One region of the Streptomyces sp. AF1A genome, then DNA from elsewhere that is predicted to be linked to it. Evidence: riboswitches for the same ligand, from Rfam matches in the RefSeq annotation. Region 1 holds a riboswitch; the other holds the start of a gene.
What was found. A riboswitch is a leader RNA that binds a small molecule or an ion and turns the genes downstream of it on or off. The one in region 1 is predicted to bind S-adenosylmethionine.
Positions count from the first base shown of each region.

Region 2: it holds a riboswitch for S-adenosylmethionine, as region 1 does, so the genes downstream of both, ACLU3S_RS23515 (aminotransferase class V-fold PLP-dependent enzyme) here and thrC (threonine synthase) in region 1, are expected to answer to the same signal.

Region 1 covers NZ_JBLEBI010000003.1:29,103-38,879, reverse strand. Annotated here, with positions in the region: gene ACLU3S_RS01840 (alpha,alpha-trehalose-phosphate synthase (UDP-forming)) at 1-799, opposite strand, end outside; gene ACLU3S_RS01835 (glucosyl-3-phosphoglycerate synthase) at 882-1,826, opposite strand; SAM riboswitch class I at 1,958-2,099, shown strand; gene thrC (threonine synthase) at 2,117-3,400, shown strand; gene ACLU3S_RS01825 (MoaD/ThiS family protein) at 3,397-3,672, shown strand; gene ACLU3S_RS01820 (cold-shock protein) at 4,115-4,318, shown strand; gene groL (chaperonin GroEL) at 4,618-6,240, shown strand; gene ACLU3S_RS01810 (MFS transporter) at 6,255-7,622, opposite strand; gene ACLU3S_RS01805 (NADH:flavin oxidoreductase) at 7,807-8,928, shown strand; gene ACLU3S_RS01800 (carboxylesterase/lipase family protein) at 8,998-9,777, shown strand, end outside.
Region 2 covers NZ_JBLEBI010000098.1:16,788-23,837, forward strand. Annotated here, with positions in the region: gene ACLU3S_RS23485 (NlpC/P60 family protein) at 1-19, opposite strand, end outside; gene ACLU3S_RS23490 (NlpC/P60 family protein) at 264-1,298, opposite strand; gene ACLU3S_RS23495 (NYN domain-containing protein) at 1,511-2,854, opposite strand; gene ACLU3S_RS23500 (hypothetical protein) at 2,888-3,121, opposite strand; gene ACLU3S_RS23505 (rhomboid family intramembrane serine protease) at 3,276-4,067, shown strand; gene ACLU3S_RS23510 (Lrp/AsnC family transcriptional regulator) at 4,064-4,345, shown strand; gene ACLU3S_RS23515 (aminotransferase class V-fold PLP-dependent enzyme) at 4,418-5,779, opposite strand; SAM riboswitch class IV at 5,945-6,061, opposite strand; gene trpD (anthranilate phosphoribosyltransferase) at 6,136-7,050, opposite strand, start outside.

The sequences.
Region 1 (9,777 bases):
CCGCCATCCGCTCGTCCACGTCCGCCTCGTGGGCCCGCTCGCGCAGGAAGTCCGCGTCCGCGCCCAGCCCGTGCACCCCGATCCGGGTGCCGGACGGGATCCCGGGACCCAGCACCGCGTGGCAGCACTCGGTGAACGCGTCCGCCCACCGCTGCGTGAGGAACGCCGCCCGGTCCGCGCCCAGGATGCCGGTCAGCAGCTCGGCCGCGATGTCGTCCGGCAGCAGCCGGAAGTAGTCCGGCGGGGCCCACGGGGTGTGCGAGAAGTGGCCGATGCGCAGGTCGGGGCGGAGCTGCCGGAGCATGCGCGGGGCCAGCGCCAGGTGGTAGTCCTGGATCAGCACCGCCGCGCCCTCGGCCGCCTCGTGGGCCAGCGCCTCGGCGAACGCCCGGTTGTAGACCTCGTACGACGCCCACTGCCGGCGGAACTCCGCGTCGAAGACCGGTTCCAGCGGTGTCTGGTACAGCATGTGGTGGACGAACCAGAGCACCGAGTTCGCGATGCCGTTGTACGCGTCGGCGAACACCTCCGCGTCGATGTCGAGCATCCGCACCCGCTGCCCGCCGGTGTCCTCGGCCGGCAGCAGCCCGCCGTCCGCGCGCCGCGCGGCCTCCCGGTCGCCGTCGCTCAGCGCGGCGCACACCCACACCGAGCCCGCGTCCGGCCCGATGGCCGACAGCCCGGACACCAGCCCGCCGCCGCCCCGCTTGGCGCGCAGCGAGCCGCTGTCGTCCGCCGTGTACGAAACCGGGCCGCGGTTGGACGCGACCAGCACCTCGGCACCGTGCGAAGAAGCCATGGTCCTCAACCTAGCCCGGTCCGGAAACGCTCAAACGTACGGACCACCCGGGAAGGCGGCTGTATACGGCCGTACTCCGCTTTCACGCCACCTGGCGGTGCGCGTACTCCGCGATCTCCACCATCGGCGGCCGCTCCTCGGTGTCCACCGAGTAGGTGCGCGGTTCGAAGCCGTTCGCGCCCCGCTCGAATTGGGTCAGCGCCGGTCGGATCAGGTGCCCGCGGGCGAGCCGGAGCTGCGCCGTGCGGTAGATGGCCGCGGCCATCCGGCCCAGCGCCTGCCCGTCCTGGTGCCGGTGCTTGCGCACGCCCACGTCCACCTGGGCGAGCGCGTCCAGGCCGACCAGGTGCAGCGCGTCGACCAGCATGCCCAGCTCCACGCCGTAGCCGACCGGGAACGGCAGCTGCTCCAGCAGGCTGCGGCGGGCCGCGTACTCGCCGCCCAGCGGCTGCACGAACCCGGCCAGCTGCGGCCAGTGCATGTTCAGCAGCGGGCGGGCCATCAGCTCGGTGACCCGGCCGCCCTGCCCTGCCGCCCCGGCGAGCGGACGGTCGTACATGCCCTTGACCAGGTCCACCCCGGGGTCGGTGAGGAGCGGGCCGACGATCCCGGAGACGAAGTCGGCGGAGAACTCCCTCAGGTCGGCGTCGACGAAACAGACGATGTCGCCGCCGGTGACCAGGAGGGAGCGCCACAGGACCTCCCCCTTGCCCGGAACGGCGGGGATGCGGGGCAGGATGTCGTCGCGGTGGACGACCCGCGCACCCGCGGCGGCGGCGACCTGGGAGGTGCGGTCGGTGGAGCCGGAGTCGACGACGACGATCTCGTCGACGAGCGGGACCTGCTCCACGAGGTCGTGCCGGATGGCGGCGACGATGTCGCCGACGGTCCCCTCCTCGTTGAGCGCGGGCAGCACGACGCTGATCGTCTGCCCCGTGCGCTGCTTGGCGGCGAGGACCGTGTGCAGCGGGCGATCGGTCACGGACCAGGAGCGGGTGGCCAGCCAGCGCTCGACTTCTTCCAGCACGGTCTGCTGCTCCTCACGGTTGTCTCGCGGTTCGGACGACTATCTCAACTGTCCTGGCCTTCGGTTACAGTCTTGAACAACGCCGATGACCATCGCATGTCGGGGGTCATCGGGCGTACACAACCGCATACCGCTCATCCAGAGGGGCAGAGGGACACGGCCCGATGAAGCCCCGGCAACCCTCCAGTCGGTTCTCGTCGCAGAGCGAGGCTCCCGGCTAGGGAAGGTGCCAAATCCGTCTCACGGCGAGATGCGTCGTGAGGAAGATGAGGAGAAAGGGCCTCGCCTCCATGGCTGTGCAGACAGTTGCAAGCTCCAGCAGTTCCACCGTCGACCTGGGCCCCGCCACGGCCCTGAGCTGCCGCGAGTGCGGTCACCGGGTGCCGCTCGGACCGGTGTTCGCCTGCGAGGAGTGTTTCGGGCCGCTGGAGATCGCCTACGACTTCTCCGCCTACGACACCGAAGAGCTGCGCCGCCGCATCGAGGCCGGCCCCACGAACATCTGGCGCTACGCCCCCCTGCTGCCCGTCCCCGCCGACGTGGCCGGCAAGCCCAACCTCAACCCGGGCTGGACCAACCTCGTCAAGGCCGACAACCTGGCCCGCGAGCTGGGCGTGACCGGCGGGCTGTACGTGAAGGACGACTCCGGCAACCCGACGCACTCCTTCAAGGACCGCGTCGTCGCCCAGGCCCTGGAGGCCGCCCGCGCCTTCGGCTTCACCACGCTCTCCTGCTCCTCCACCGGCAACCTGGCCGGTGCCGTCGGCGCCGCCGCGGCCCGCGCCGGCTTCCGCTCCTGCGTGTTCATCCCGCACGACCTGGAGCAGGGCAAGGTCGTCATGGCCGCCGTCTACGGCGGTGAACTCGTCGGCATCGAGGGCAACTACGACGACGTGAACCGCTTCTGCTCCGAGCTGATCGGCGACCCGGCCGGCGAGGGCTGGGGCTTCGTCAACGTCAATCTGCGGCCGTACTACGCGGAGGGCTCCAAGACCCTGGCGTACGAGATCTGCGAGCAGCTCGGCTGGCGGCTGCCCGACCAGGTCGTCGTCCCGATCGCCTCCGGCTCCCAGCTCACGAAGATCGACAAGGGCCTGCAGGAGCTGGTCAGGCTCGGTCTCGTGGAGGACCGGCCGTACAAGATCTTCGGCGCGCAGGCCGAGGGCTGCTCGCCGGTGTCCACCGCCTTCAAGGCCGGGCACGACGTGGTCCGCCCGCAGAAGCCCAACACCATCGCCAAGTCCCTCGCCATCGGCAACCCGGCCGACGGGCCGTACGTCCTGGACATCGCCCGCCGCACCGGCGGCGCCGTGGAGGACGTGACGGACGAGGAGGTCGTGGACGCCATCAAGCTCCTGGCCCGCACCGAGGGCATCTTCGCGGAGACGGCGGGCGGAGTGACCGTCGGCGTGACCCGCAAGCTGGTCAAGGACGGCACCCTGGACCCGACGAAGACCACGGTGGTGCTCAACACCGGTGACGGCCTGAAGACCCTCGACGCGGTGGCCGGCACCGGCCTCACCGCCACCATCCGCCCGACCCTGGACTCCTTCCGAGAGGCTGGCCTCGCATGAGCGTGACCGTTCGCATCCCCACCATCCTGCGTACCTACACCGGCGGCCGGGCCGAGGTCGCCGCCGAGGGCGCCACCCTCGCCGAGGTCATCGAGGACCTGGAGAAGAACCACACCGGGATCGCCGCCCGCGTCCTGGACGACCAGGGCAAGCTGCGCCGGTTCGTCAACGTGTACGTCAACGACGACGACGTGCGCTTCGAGCAGGGCCTGCAGACCGTGACCCCGGACGGGGCGGGCGTCTCCATCATCCCGGCCGTCGCCGGCGGCTGACCGGATGACCGATCATTACCGTCGGTAACAGTGGTTACCGACTGTTCCCCCGATTGCCCCCTCCGTGAGAGAAGCGGAGGGGGCAATTCTGCGTGATTGAGCGCGGTACAGTTGGGGAACGCGCTCCCGGCGCCCCCGCCGGAAACCCTGGTTTCATGCCGCACACCCGATAAGAAGCAGCCAAAGTGTGCGGGTTTTATGCGGCTTTTGTGGCCTTTATGGGGCCCGACTTGCCCTGAATTCACGCGAATTCTCGCCACATTCCGGGTCCGGCTCGTCAAGAATTCTCGTCCGATTGACCTGTTGCAGACGGCAGTTGGACAGATACATTCAGCCGCGGTCGACGCGTTCCGGCGCACGCCCCCGACCGATGGGGGGTGAGGTCTGACCCGGGTCCGCGAAGTGTGGATCTGTGCAAGGGCCAGTAATAGGGGAGTTAGGCATGGCTCAGGGCACCGTCAAGTGGTTCAACGCGGAGAAGGGCTACGGCTTCATCGCGGTCGACGGTGGTGCGGACGTCTTCGTCCACTACAGCGCGATTCAGATGGACGGCTACCGCACCCTGGAAGAGGGCCAGCGGGTCGAGTTCGAGATCTCGCAGGGCCAGAAGGGCCCGCAGGCCGACATGGTTCGCGTCACCGCCTGAACGTTTCTCGTTACCGAGGGGCTCGCACCGGCACAGGGTGCGGGCCCCTCGTCGTGCGCCGCGGCCGTGTTCGCGGGAGGCTGACGGTGGCTCCTCCACCCCGGAGGCGCTTGCACTCGGCATGGTCGAGTGCTAATCATTGGCGTTAGCACTCTGAAGGTGAGAGTGACAGTGAAGGACCGGGTCGGTGAGGCCCGCGGGCCGGGTGGGGCAAGGAACCACGAGGCCGGCGAGCCGTCCGTCGCGGGCGCGGGCGCGGTCCGAAGGAATCACCCCCAGTCCTGGAGGGACCACTTCACATGGCCAAGATCATCGCGTTCGACGAGGAGGCGCGGCGCGGCCTCGAGCGCGGCATGAACCAGCTCGCGGACGCCGTCAAGGTGACGCTCGGCCCCAAGGGCCGCAACGTCGTCCTCGAGAAGAAGTGGGGCGCCCCCACGATCACCAACGATGGTGTCTCCATCGCCAAGGAGATCGAGCTCGAGGACCCGTACGAGAAGATCGGCGCCGAGCTGGTCAAGGAAGTCGCCAAGAAGACGGACGACGTCGCCGGTGACGGTACGACCACCGCGACCGTGCTCGCCCAGGCCCTGGTCAAGGAGGGCCTGCGCAACGTCGCCGCCGGTGCCAACCCGATGGCTCTGAAGCGCGGTATCGAGAAGGCCGTCGAGGCCGTCTCCGCCGCCCTGCTGGAGCAGGCGAAGGACGTCGAGACCAAGGAGCAGATCGCCTCCACCGCGTCCATCTCCGCCGCCGACACCCAGATCGGCGAGCTCATCGCCGAGGCCATGGACAAGGTCGGCAAGGAAGGCGTCATCACCGTCGAGGAGTCCAACACCTTCGGTCTGGAGCTCGAGCTCACCGAGGGCATGCGCTTCGACAAGGGCTACATCTCCGCCTACTTCGCGACCGACATGGAGCGCATGGAGGCGTCGCTCGAGGACCCGTACATCCTCATCGCCAACTCCAAGATCTCCTCGGTCAAGGACCTGCTCCCGCTCCTGGAGAAGGTCATGCAGTCCGGCAAGCCGCTGCTGATCATCGCCGAGGACGTCGAGGGCGAGGCCCTGTCGACCCTGGTCGTCAACAAGATCCGCGGCACCTTCAAGTCCGTCGCCGTCAAGGCCCCGGGCTTCGGTGACCGCCGCAAGGCCATGCTCGGTGACATCGCCATCCTCACGGGCGGCGAGGTCATCTCCGAGGAGGTCGGCCTCAAGCTGGAGAACGCGACCCTGGACCTCCTGGGCCGCGCCCGCAAGGTCGTCATCACCAAGGACGAGACCACCATCGTCGACGGTGCCGGCTCCTCCGAGCAGGTCAACGGCCGGGTCAACCAGATCCGCGCCGAGATCGAGAACAGCGACTCGGACTACGACCGGGAGAAGCTGCAGGAGCGCCTGGCGAAGCTCGCCGGCGGTGTCGCGGTCATCAAGGCCGGTGCCGCCACCGAGGTGGAGCTCAAGGAGCGCAAGCACCGCATCGAGGACGCCGTCCGCAACGCGAAGGCCGCGGTCGAGGAGGGCATCGTCGCCGGTGGTGGCGTGGCCCTGCTGCAGACCACCAAGGTCTTCGAGAAGCTGGAGCTCGAGGGTGACGAGGCGACCGGCGCCAACGCCGTGCGCATCGCGCTGGAGGCCCCGCTGAAGCAGATCGCCGTCAACGCCGGCCTCGAGGGCGGTGTCGTGGTGGAGAAGGTGCGCAACCTGACCCCGGGCCACGGCCTGAACGCCGCGACCGGCGAGTACGTCGACCTGGTCAAGGAAGGCATCATCGACCCGGCGAAGGTGACCCGTTCCGCGCTGCAGAACGCCGCCTCCATCGCCGCGCTGTTCCTCACCACCGAGGCCGTCATCGCCGACAAGCCGGAGAAGGCCGCCGCGCCGGCCGGCGGCGGCATGCCGGGCGGTGACATGGACTTCTGATCGACCCCGGTCGATCACGTCCTCACCGAGGGCGGCACTCCCTGTCCATGGCAGGGGGCGCCGCCCTCGGGCGCGTCCGGGGGGCCGGCGGCGGGCTCGGCGAGGGTCGCCAGGCGCCGCAGGCCCGCCCGCCGCTGCACCAGGCTCAGCCCGGTGACGCCCGCGCCGAGCGCCAGCCAGCCCGCCGGGCCGGCCGTCATCACGGCACCGGTCAGCAGCAGCGGGCCCACGGACTTCTGCACCGACTGCGCCATGCCGGCCACGCCCAGATAGGAGGCCCGGGCGCGCGGCGGGGCCAGGCTGACCGCCAGCTCCCAGGAACTCACCGAGCGCAGCAGTTCGGCCAGCGTGACCAGCATCGCGGCCGCGAGCAGGGCGAGCGAGGCGGACCAGGGCCCGCCGCCGGTGGCGGTCGCCAGGACGAGGCAGCAGGCGAGCAGGGTCACGCCGTACCAGCCCACCGCGGCGGCCGCTCGGTGCGGGCCCTCGGCCCGTGCCGACACCCGCAGCTGGAGGACCACCACGAGCACGGTGTTGACCACCAGGAACGCGGGGACGACCGCGTGCGGCGCGGCGGTGCGGTGCACCAGCCACAGCGGCAGGCCGACGTTGAGCACCGAGTCGTCCAGGTTCATCGGGATGTCGAGCAGGACGAAGAGCAGGTAGCCGGGGTCCCGCCAGGGGCTGGGGGCCGGGGCCGGTCCCTCCGGCCCGCCACGGGTGCCGTCGTCGCCGGCGTCGCCCTGCGCCACGACGAGGCCGCGGCCGGCCGGCTCGCGGGTGCGCCGGACCAGCGCGGCGGACAGGAGGTAGGACAGGGCGTTGGCCGCGATCAGCGCGCGATAGGCGTTCGGGGTGCCCACGGCGAGGCCGAGCGCCGCGATGCCCGCGCCGACGGCGTACCCGGCGTTGGCCACGCTGCGGGACAGCGCCTGGTAGGTGCCGCGCCGCTCACCCGCGACCCGGGTGGCGAAGAGCATCTCCAGCGTCTTGGCCGCTCGCTCGCCCAGGCTGGTGAGGGCGACCGCGGGCAGCAGTGTGGCGAGGCCGTGGGCGACCAGCAGCAGGCCCATGGTCCCCAGGCGCAGCAGATGACAGCCGATCAGCAGGCCGCGCACGGGGAGCCGTTCGGCGGCGCGCCCGGCGAGCGGTGATCCGGTGATCCCCGCGACCGCACCCACCCCGAGCAGCAGGCCGAGCCGGCGCGCGTCCAGCCCGCTGACGAAGGTGAAGTAGAGCACGGAGGCCGCGGCCCACACGCCCGTCCCGGTCCGGTCCACACACAGCGCGAGCAGCATGACCCGCGCGTCGCGCCCGCCCGGAGGTCTGCGCAGCTGTGCCGCCAGTCCGGCCCCGGTCTCCGTGCCTCGGCCCCGTCGCATGGCCGGCCCCCGTTTCCTTTCCACCGTCCAACTATCTCGGCATCAAGATACTTGATATCGACAGACTTGGCGCGGTGTCCGGGGAATGTGGGCCACTCCACAGGCGGTTGTTACTTAAGATGCTGCAACAATGCGTGCACACATACCGTCCGGTCAGCAGAGTCACTCACGAGGAGCCCCCCACGTGACCGTCACGCCCTCCGCCTCCCGCGCGGCCCAGATCCTCTCGCGCCCGATCGCCCTGAACGGCCTCACGGTCCCGAACCGGATCGTGATGGCGCCGATGACCCGCATGTTCTCCCCGGGCGGTGTCCCCGGCGAGGACGTGCGCTCGTACTACGCCCGCCGCGCCGCCGCCGGCGTCGGTCTGATCGTCACCGAGGGCACCTACGTGGGCCACGAGTCGGCGGGCCAGAGCAGCCGCGTGCCCTGGTTCCACGGCGAGGAGCAGCTCGCGGGCTGGGCCAAGGTCGCCGAGGACGTGCACGCGGCGGGCGGCACCATCGTCCCGCAGCTGTGGCACGTCGGCACGGTCCGCAAGCAGGGCCAGAACCCCTACCCGGACGCCCCGTCCCACGGCCCCTCCGGGCTCCGCGTCGACGGCACCGCGGACGCCACGCCGATGACCCAGGCCGACATCGACGCCGTCATCGGCGCGTTCGCCCGGGCCGCCGCCGACGCCGAGCGCATCGGCTTCGACGGCGTGGAGATCCACGGCGCCCACGGCTACCTCGTCGACCAGTTCCTGTGGGCGGGCACCAACCGCCGTACCGACGCCTACGGCGGCGACGCGGTGGCCCGCACCAGGTTCGCCGCGGAGATCGTGGCGGCGGTCCGCGCGGCCGTCTCGCCCGAGTTCCCGGTCATCTTCCGCTACTCGCAGTGGAAGCAGGAGGCCTACGACGCCCGCCTCGCCGAGACCCCGGAGGAGCTGGAGGCGATCCTGACCCCGCTGGCGGCGGCCGGCGTCGACGTCTTCCACGCCTCCACCCGCCGTTACTGGCTCCCCGAGTTCGAGGGCTCCGACCTCAACCTCGCGGGCTGGACGAAGAAGCTCACCGGCAAGCAGGTCATCTCGGTCGGCTCGGTCGGCCTCGACGGCGACTTCATCCACGCCTTCCAGGGCGCGGGCTCCGCGGTCCAGGGCATCGACAACCTGCTCGACCGCATGGAGGCCGACGAGTTCGACATGGTCGCCGTCGGCCGCGCGCTGCTGCAGGACCCGCAGTGGGCGGCGAAGGTGCTCTCCGGCCGCTTCGACGAGCTGAAGCCGTACGACGCGGCGTCGCTGCGGACGCTCAGCTGACATCACCCGGTCGCGCGGGCACTCGTGATCGTCGCCGCGCGTTCTCCTGATGACCAGTGAGGAGCGAGCATGACGACGAGCGAGTCCCCGGCCCGGGACACCGACGGCCCCGTGGTGCGCACCGCCTCCGGCGCGGTGCGCGGCCTGCGCGAGCGGGACCTGTCGGTGTTCCGGGGCATCCCCTTCGCCGCGCCCCCGGTCGGCGAGGCCCGCTTCCAGGCCCCGCGCCCGCCCCGCCCCTGGGACGGCACCCGGGAGGCGTACGCGTTCGGCCCGCCGCCCCCGCAGGAGTCGGGCTTCGTGGGCCGCACGGCCCCGGCGGCGGGCCCGCGGGCCGGCGACTGGCTCACGGTGAACGTCTGGACCCCCGACCCGGACCCCAGGGCGGCCCGCCCGGTCATGGTCTGGATCTACGGCGGCGCCTACAAGCTGGGCCACGGCGGCCAGCCGGGCTACGACCCGCAGCGCCTGGTTCGCGAGGGCGACGTCGTGGTCGTCACCTTCAACTACCGCGTGGGCGTGGAGGGTTTCGCCCTCTGGGAGGGCGCGCCGGCGAACCGGGGCCTGCTGGACCAGGTGGCGGCCCTGGAGTGGGTGCAGGAGAACATCGGCGCGTTCGGCGGGGACCCCGCCCGGGTCACGGTGTTCGGCGAGTCGGCGGGTGCGGGCTCGACCGCCGCCCTGCTCGCCATGCCGAGAGCGCGGGGCCTGTTCCGGCGCGCGGTGGCGCAGAGCGTGCCGGGCACCTTCTTCTCACCGGCCCTGGCGCGGGACATCGCGACGGCCCTGGCGGCCGAGGCGGGCCTCGCCCCCAGGGCGGCCGAGCTGGCGGCAGCGGACCAGCAGCGG
Region 2 (7,050 bases), on a different contig from region 1:
GGCGGCGATGGGACCCCACGGGTTGCCGTACCCCTTCCGCTGGCTGACAGGTCACGTTCCCCGGCGCCTGGGGACGGGGAGGCCCCGGCGCCGGGGAAACGCGGCAGACAGTAGCCGTGCGAAAGGGGTCCGGCGACACGCCTCGGTGGCGACGGACGGTGACGCCCCGCCGCTGACGCAGGTCATCGGCGGGGCGTGGAGTCAGCTCGCGTCCGCGGGATTCGCCCGTTCGGGCGCCCCCGTGCGGCCGGTTCCGGGCGGTCTCAGACCCGCACGCCGAACTGGAAGGGCATGTCGGACATCGCTTCGTAGCGGACCACGGCACCGGTGTGCGGGGCGTGCAGCACCTGGCCGTTGCCGGCGTAGAGGCCGACGTGGTGGAGGTCGCCGTAGAAGAAGACCAGGTCGCCGACCTTGAGGTCGCTCTGGCTGTAGATGCGGGTGCCTATGGTGGCCTGCGCCTCGGAGGTGCGCGGTATGGAGACGCCGGCCTGGGCGTAGGCGTACGACGTCAGTCCCGAGCAGTCGAAGGAGGAGGGGCCGGTGGCACCGTAGACGTACGGCTTGCCCAGCTGGTTCTGAGCGGCGGCGAAGGCGGCCGCGGCGCGGCCGGAGGCGGGCGGGGCGTCGCCGAGGTTGACCCGCTCGCTGGAGGAGCGGTCGGCGCGCGCCTGCTGGGCCGCCAGCTCGGCCTTCTCCTTGGCGGTCAGGCTGTTGAGCAGCTTCTGCGCCTGGGCGAGCTTGCCCTGGACTTCCTTCTTCTTGTTGCCCAGTTCGGTGCGGGTGGCGGCGAGGTCCTTGAGCTTCTCGCCGGCCTCGGCGCGCTCCTGGGCCAGTTCGCGCTGTTTGTCCTGAATCTTCCGGAGGCCGTCGACCTGCTGGCTGCTCAACTGGTCGAGCGTGGACGCCTTGTCGAGGTAGTCCTCCGGGTTGGAGGACAGGAAGAGCTGGACCGAGGGGTCGATGCCCCCCGAGCGGTACTGGGCGGTGGCCAGCGAACCCAGGCCGTCGCGCAGCTTGTTGAGCTCCTCCTGGCCGCGGGCGACGTTGTCCTGGATGGTGGAGATTTCCTTCTGCAGCTTCTGCTGCTTCTCCTTGGCCCCGTTGTACTTCTCGGTGGCCTGTTCCGCCTGCTCGTAGAGCGCGTCGACCTTGGCCTTGACCTGGTCCTTGCTGAGCTTCTGAGTCGGCGCGGCGTTGGCGGCGTTAGCGCTCAGCACGACGGCAGCGGCGGCTGCGGTGGTCAGCACGGTCACGCGGGCGCGACTCTGCTGCTTGGGTCGACGGTGGGACGCCACGGAGGGGGAACTCCTTCTTGTGAGTGATCACCCGTTCGGAGGTTCGAGCCCAGACCCTAGTGACCCACTTGTGATCAGTTCAAATCCTCACGCCAAAAAACCCCGCCCCACAATGCATTCTTTGCTCACAACTCACATGCAGTGAGGCGCGATTGACACTACGTTGCGTGACGATGGTGCCGAATCGGGCATACGGCATGCCCGTTGGACAGTCAGGACAGTCGCTTCAGAAGCACCGCAGAGGCCACCGGTCGGGCACCCGCCCGCGCGACGCCGTCGGCCACCTCGCGGTCGGTGGAGGCGACGATGACCGGACGGCCCGGCGGCTCCGCGCGCACGAGCTGGCGGATCAGCTCGTCTGCCGTGACACCCGGCTTGGAGAACAGCACCCGCACCCCGCGCGGCGGCGCGAGCAGCACCGGCGCGGCCAGCTCCGCGCCGTCGAAGACGCAGGTGACCTCGGCGCCGGTCTGCGCGGCGAGCGCCGAGAGCTGGCCGAGCAGCCGCAGCCGCTGCTTCTCCAGCGGCATCTGCGGATAGCCGGTCTTGGTGACGTTGTAGCCGTCGACCACGAGGTGCGCCTGCGGCAGCGCGAGGAGCTGGTCGAGGATCGCGGGGTCGTGCTCGGACAGGGCCCGCGCCGCGATGTCCTTCGGGGTCATCCGGCCCGGCTCCACCGCGTCGACGGTCTCGGCCGGGCGCACGGACACGGGTGGCAGGGCCAGCTCCCGCCGCAGGCCCTGGGTCGCCTCCAGCAGGGTGTCCAGCAGCAGCCGCACCCGCATGTCCTCCACGCTGCGGCCCTCGCGCGCCGCCCGGCGGGTGGCCTCCAGCGCGGCCTCCGCCTCGCCGAGGCGGGCCTTGAGCCGGCGGGACTCGCTCTCGGCGGCCGACACCTGCGCCTGCGCCTCGGCGCGCAGGGCGTCCGTCTCGCCCTGCGCCTTGCGCAGGGCGGCCTCGCCCCGCTTCACGTCGCTGAGGGCGGCACGGAGCTTGCGGTGAAGCGATTCCGCTTCCTTCCTCGCCGACTCCAGCTCCGCACGCAGCCGTTCGGTCTCGGCGCGGGTGTGCTCGCGGGCCCGCGCCAGCTCGCCGCGCAGCCGCTCCAGCTCCGCCCGGCTCTCCTCGTCCGCCCGCTCGGCGTCGGCGCGCTGGGCCTCCTCGCCGGCCGCGGTGACCAGCTTCACCCAGCCCGCCGGACGCAGTACGTAGGCCGCGGCCGCCACGTCCAGCGGGTCCCCGGCCGGGGGCGGGGAGCCGGCCTCGAGGGCGCCGGCGAGTTCCGGCTGCGCCTCTCTGAACTTCTCCCCGATCCGCTGGCGGAACAGCGCGTCGGTCTCCAGCGCCGCCGCCATCGCGTTCCCGGCGAACTTCGCCCGGCGATTGGGGGCGAACCGGGCGTACTGCCGCAGCTGCGCGGGCAGTTCGGCCACGGTCAGCCTGCCGAAGCCGTCCGAGACGATCTGTACGACCCTGCGGCGCACCTGGTCGGGCAGCGGACGGTCAAGCACCTCAGCGGTGCCGTCGCCCGGCCCCCCGCCTGCGGTCTCCACCATCCGTCACACCCCAATACAAGTACGATGTTCTGCTCAGGCGCCCGGCCTGTCCACGAGCTCCACCTGGTCCACCGCGTTGCACCAGCGGCAGCGCACCGACTCGATGGTCTCACTGACCACCTCGCGCTCCTCCACGGTCGGCTCACCGGCGAGGTCGAGGTGGACGTACTCGACGACCTTGGACGAGCGGGTGACGTCGAACCGGGTGAGGTTGCCGCACAGGGTGCAGCGCCACCGGGTCGTGGCGGTCGGCTGGGGAACCGTCATCGTGGGAGTCAGCTTCCTTCTCGGTCTCCGTGCGCGCCGTCGCCCGACGCGTGTGGCTCGTAACCCTACGGCCTGGCGGCTGCCCGCCGCCCATCCGTCCACGGCGGCGAGGCGGTCTGTCAGCTTGCGTCCGGTTACGTCATGCTCTGTAGTCATGATCAGCACCTGGAGCACGGCGGCCGGCAGAGCACTCAGGGCCCTGCGGGGTGCGTCGGCGCCGATGACGTACGGCCTCATCGCCCTGTGCTGCCTGATCTTCGTCCTGGGCCCGGCCTCCGGGCTCACCGAGGCGTACGGCTCCGGGGACGCGCTGCTCGCCGCGCAGCGGGCGTACTTCCGCCGCTGGGGCGTGGTCCCGGCCGAGCTGTTCCGCAACCCGCTCCGGGAGGCGCTCACCCCGGCCTCGGCGCTGTTCGTGCACGGCAGCTGGGTGCATCTGCTCGGCAACATGCTCTTCCTCTTCGTCTTCGGCGCGATGACCGAGGACCGGATGGGCCGGGTGGAGTTCACCCTCTTCTACGTCGGCTGCGGTTACCTGGCCCTGCTGGGCTACGCGGCCGCCAACACCACCTCCGAGCAGTCTCTGGTCGGCGCGTCCGGGGCGATCTCCGCGGTACTCGGAGCGTTCCTCTACCTGTTCCCCCGCGCCCGTGTCACCAGTCTCCTGCCGTTCCTGTTCTTCCTGCCGCTGCGGTTTCCCGCCTGGGTCGTCCTGCCGTTCTGGGCGGCGCTGCAGTGGCAGGCGGCGGAGCGCTCGACGCAGGGGCCGGGGGTGGCGTATCTGGCGCACCTGGTGGGGTTCGGTCTGGGGTTCGGCTACGCGTGGGTGCGCTACGGCGCGAGGGTGGGCCCGAAGGGCCTCCTGCGCAGGGCGGTGGCGGGAGACGGGCGGGCTAGAGTGAAAGCCGCCCCTGCTCAGGCCCCCGAGGGAGAGAACCTGCCGTGATCACCGCGATCGTTCTGATCAAGACCAGCGTGGACCGGATTCCGGAGATCGCGGAGCAGATCGCTTCGCTGGAGTCGGTCAGCGAGGTCTTCTCCGTCACCGGCACCTACGACCTGATCGCGATGGTCAGGGTGCGCCGGCACGACGATCTCGCCGACGTGATCCCCGGGCGGATCAGCAAGATCCCGGGGGTGGAGGCCACCGACACGCACGTCGCGTTCCGCACCTACTCCCAGCACGACCTGGAGGCGGCCTTCGCGATCGGGCTCGACTCCTGAACGCCTGAAGAAGCGCCTGAAGACCTGCCTGAAGAACCGCCTGAAGGCCGCCTCACCGGAGGGTCCTGCCGGTCACACCGCCGGCACGCAGCGGCCGTCCTCCGTGCGGTACGTCCACCGCGCGCCCTCGGTCACCAGCTCCCTGACCGCGGTGACGAAGCGGTCGACGTGCTCGTCGGGGGTGCCCGCGCCGAAGCTCACGCGGACGGCGTTGAGGGACTTCTCGCCGGGCGCGGCCTCGGGGGCGCCGCACTCCCCCTGGGTCTGGGGGTCGGTGCCCAGCAGGGTGCGTACCAGCGGGTGGGCGCAGAAGAGGCCGTCGCGGACGCCGATGCCGTACTCGGCGGAGAGTGCGGCGGCGAAGTGGGAGCTGTTCCAGCCCTCGACGACGAAGGAGAGGACCCCGACGCGCGGGGCGTCGTCGCCGAACAGGGAGAGGATCCTGACCTCGGGCACCTCGGCGAGGCCCTGGCGGACCCTGCGGATCAGGTGCCGCTCGCGGGCGACGAGGCCGTCCCAGCCGGCCTCGGTGAGGGCCTTGCAGGCGGAGGCGATGGCGTAGGCGCCGATGACGTTCGGCGAGCCGGCCTCGTGCCGGGCGGCGCTCTCGTGCCACTCCACCTCCAGCCCGCCGTCCGGCCGCCGGGTCACCGTGCGGCTGGCGCCGCCGCCCGCGAGGTACGGCTCGGCCGCCCTCAGCCAGTCGGCGCGGCCGGCCAGCACGCCGGAGCCGAAGGGCGCGTACAGCTTGTGACCGGAGAACGCGACCCAGTCGACGTCCAGCTCACGGACGTCCACCGGGTGGTGCGGGGCCAGCTGGGCGGCGTCCAGGACGATCCGGGCGCCGTGGGCGTGCGCGGCGGCGGCCAGCTCGCGCACCGGCCACAGCTCGCCGGTGACGTTGGAGGCGCCGGTGACACAGACGAGGGCCGGGCCGTGCGGGTCGCGGTCGGCCAGGGCCCGCTCCAGGGTGGACACGGCCTGTGCCGGGGTGCGCGGGGCGTCGAGGCAGGTGACCTGTGCGTCCGGCCAGGGCAGCAGGGAGGCGTGGTGCTCGGTCTCGAAGACGAGCACCCGGCAGTCGGCGGGCAGGGCCCGGGCCAGCAGGTTCAGGGAGTCCGTCGTCGACCGGGTGAAGACCACCTGGTCGTCCTCGCGGCAGCCGAGGAACGCGGCGACCGTCCTGCGGGCGTTCTCGAACAGGTCGGTGGACAGCTGGGAGAGGTAGCCGGCACCGCGGTGGACGCTGCCGTAGTAGGGGGCGTAGGCCGCGACGTCGTCCCAGACGCGCTGGAGGGCGGGGGCGCTGGCCGCGTAGTCGAGGGCCGCGTAGGCGACCTCGCCGCCGGTGACGAGCGGAACGGTGACATCGCGCCCCAGAACGGGCAGCGGGGCACAAACGGACTGGTCGGCGGCAGCGGTGACAACAGACATGGGTGAACTCCCGTGAGAACGTACGCGAAAGGGCGTACGTGGAGAAGAGAAGAAGGGCGGGTGTGCGGAGGCGGGGCTCTGCGGCCCTATCGCATTCGCTTGCTCACGGAAGGCTCCCTCGAACGACCAGGACCCCTGGCCCCACACTGATGACAGCGTGCGAGGGGTCCGCGCTTGCCGTAGACCTCGCTGCCTACGGCCTGGTCCTCACCCGGGGCACCCCGCCACGGACGGAGGGTTGCCGGACAGTCGGCCGGGGCCTCATGACTGTCACTCATGACCTGTACGGGAAAGTACGGGAACCGGCGAGCGTCCCGCAACCCGAGTCCGGATCGCGGGACGCTCGCCGGCCCACGTCAGGCGTTGCTGGCCGCCACCCACCGCTCCAACGCGCGCTTGGCCGCGCCGGAGTCGATGGACTCGGCCGCCCTGGCCATGCCGGCGCGGAGCTGCTCGGCGAGCGGGGCGTCGGCCGGGTCCAGCGCCACCAGGGCCGCCGCGGAGTTCAGCAGGACCGCGTCACGCACCGGACCGTGCTCGCCGTCCAGCAGGCGGCGGGCGACCTCCGCGTTGTACGACGGGTCGCCCCCGCGCAGGGCGTCCACGGGGACCGGTTCGAGGCCGACCTCCCGCGGGTCGAAGGTCTCCTCGGTCACCTTGCCGGCCCCGACCACCCAGACCCGTGAGGTGGACGTCGTCGTCAGCTCGTCCAGGCCGTCGTCGCCGCGGAAGACCAGCGCGGAGTTGCCGCGCTCGGCGAGCACGCCGGCCACGATGGGCGCCATCCGCGGGTCGGCGACGCCGACCGCCTGGGCGCGCACCTTGGCCGGGTTGGTCAGCGGACCGAGCACGTTGAACGTCGTCCGGATGCCCAACTGGCCTCGGGCCGGGGCGACATGACGCAGGGACGGGTGGAACTTCACCGCGAAGCAGATCGTGATGCCGGCCTCTTCGGCGACCTCGGCGACCCGCCGCGGGGTCAGGTTCAGATTGATCCCGAGCTTCTCCAGGACGTCGGAGGAGCCGGAGGCGGAGGACGCGGCGCGGTTGCCGTGCTTGACGACCCTGGCGCCCGTGCCCGCGACCACGATGGAGGACATCGTGGAGATGTTCACCGTCCTGGCGCCGTCGCCGCCGGTGCCCACGATGTCGACGGCCGGGCCCGGCACCTCGATGACGTTCGCGTGCTCGTACATCGTGCGGACCAGCCCGGAGATCTCCTGAACCGTCTCGCCCTTGGCCCGCAGCGCCACCATGAACCCGGCGATCTG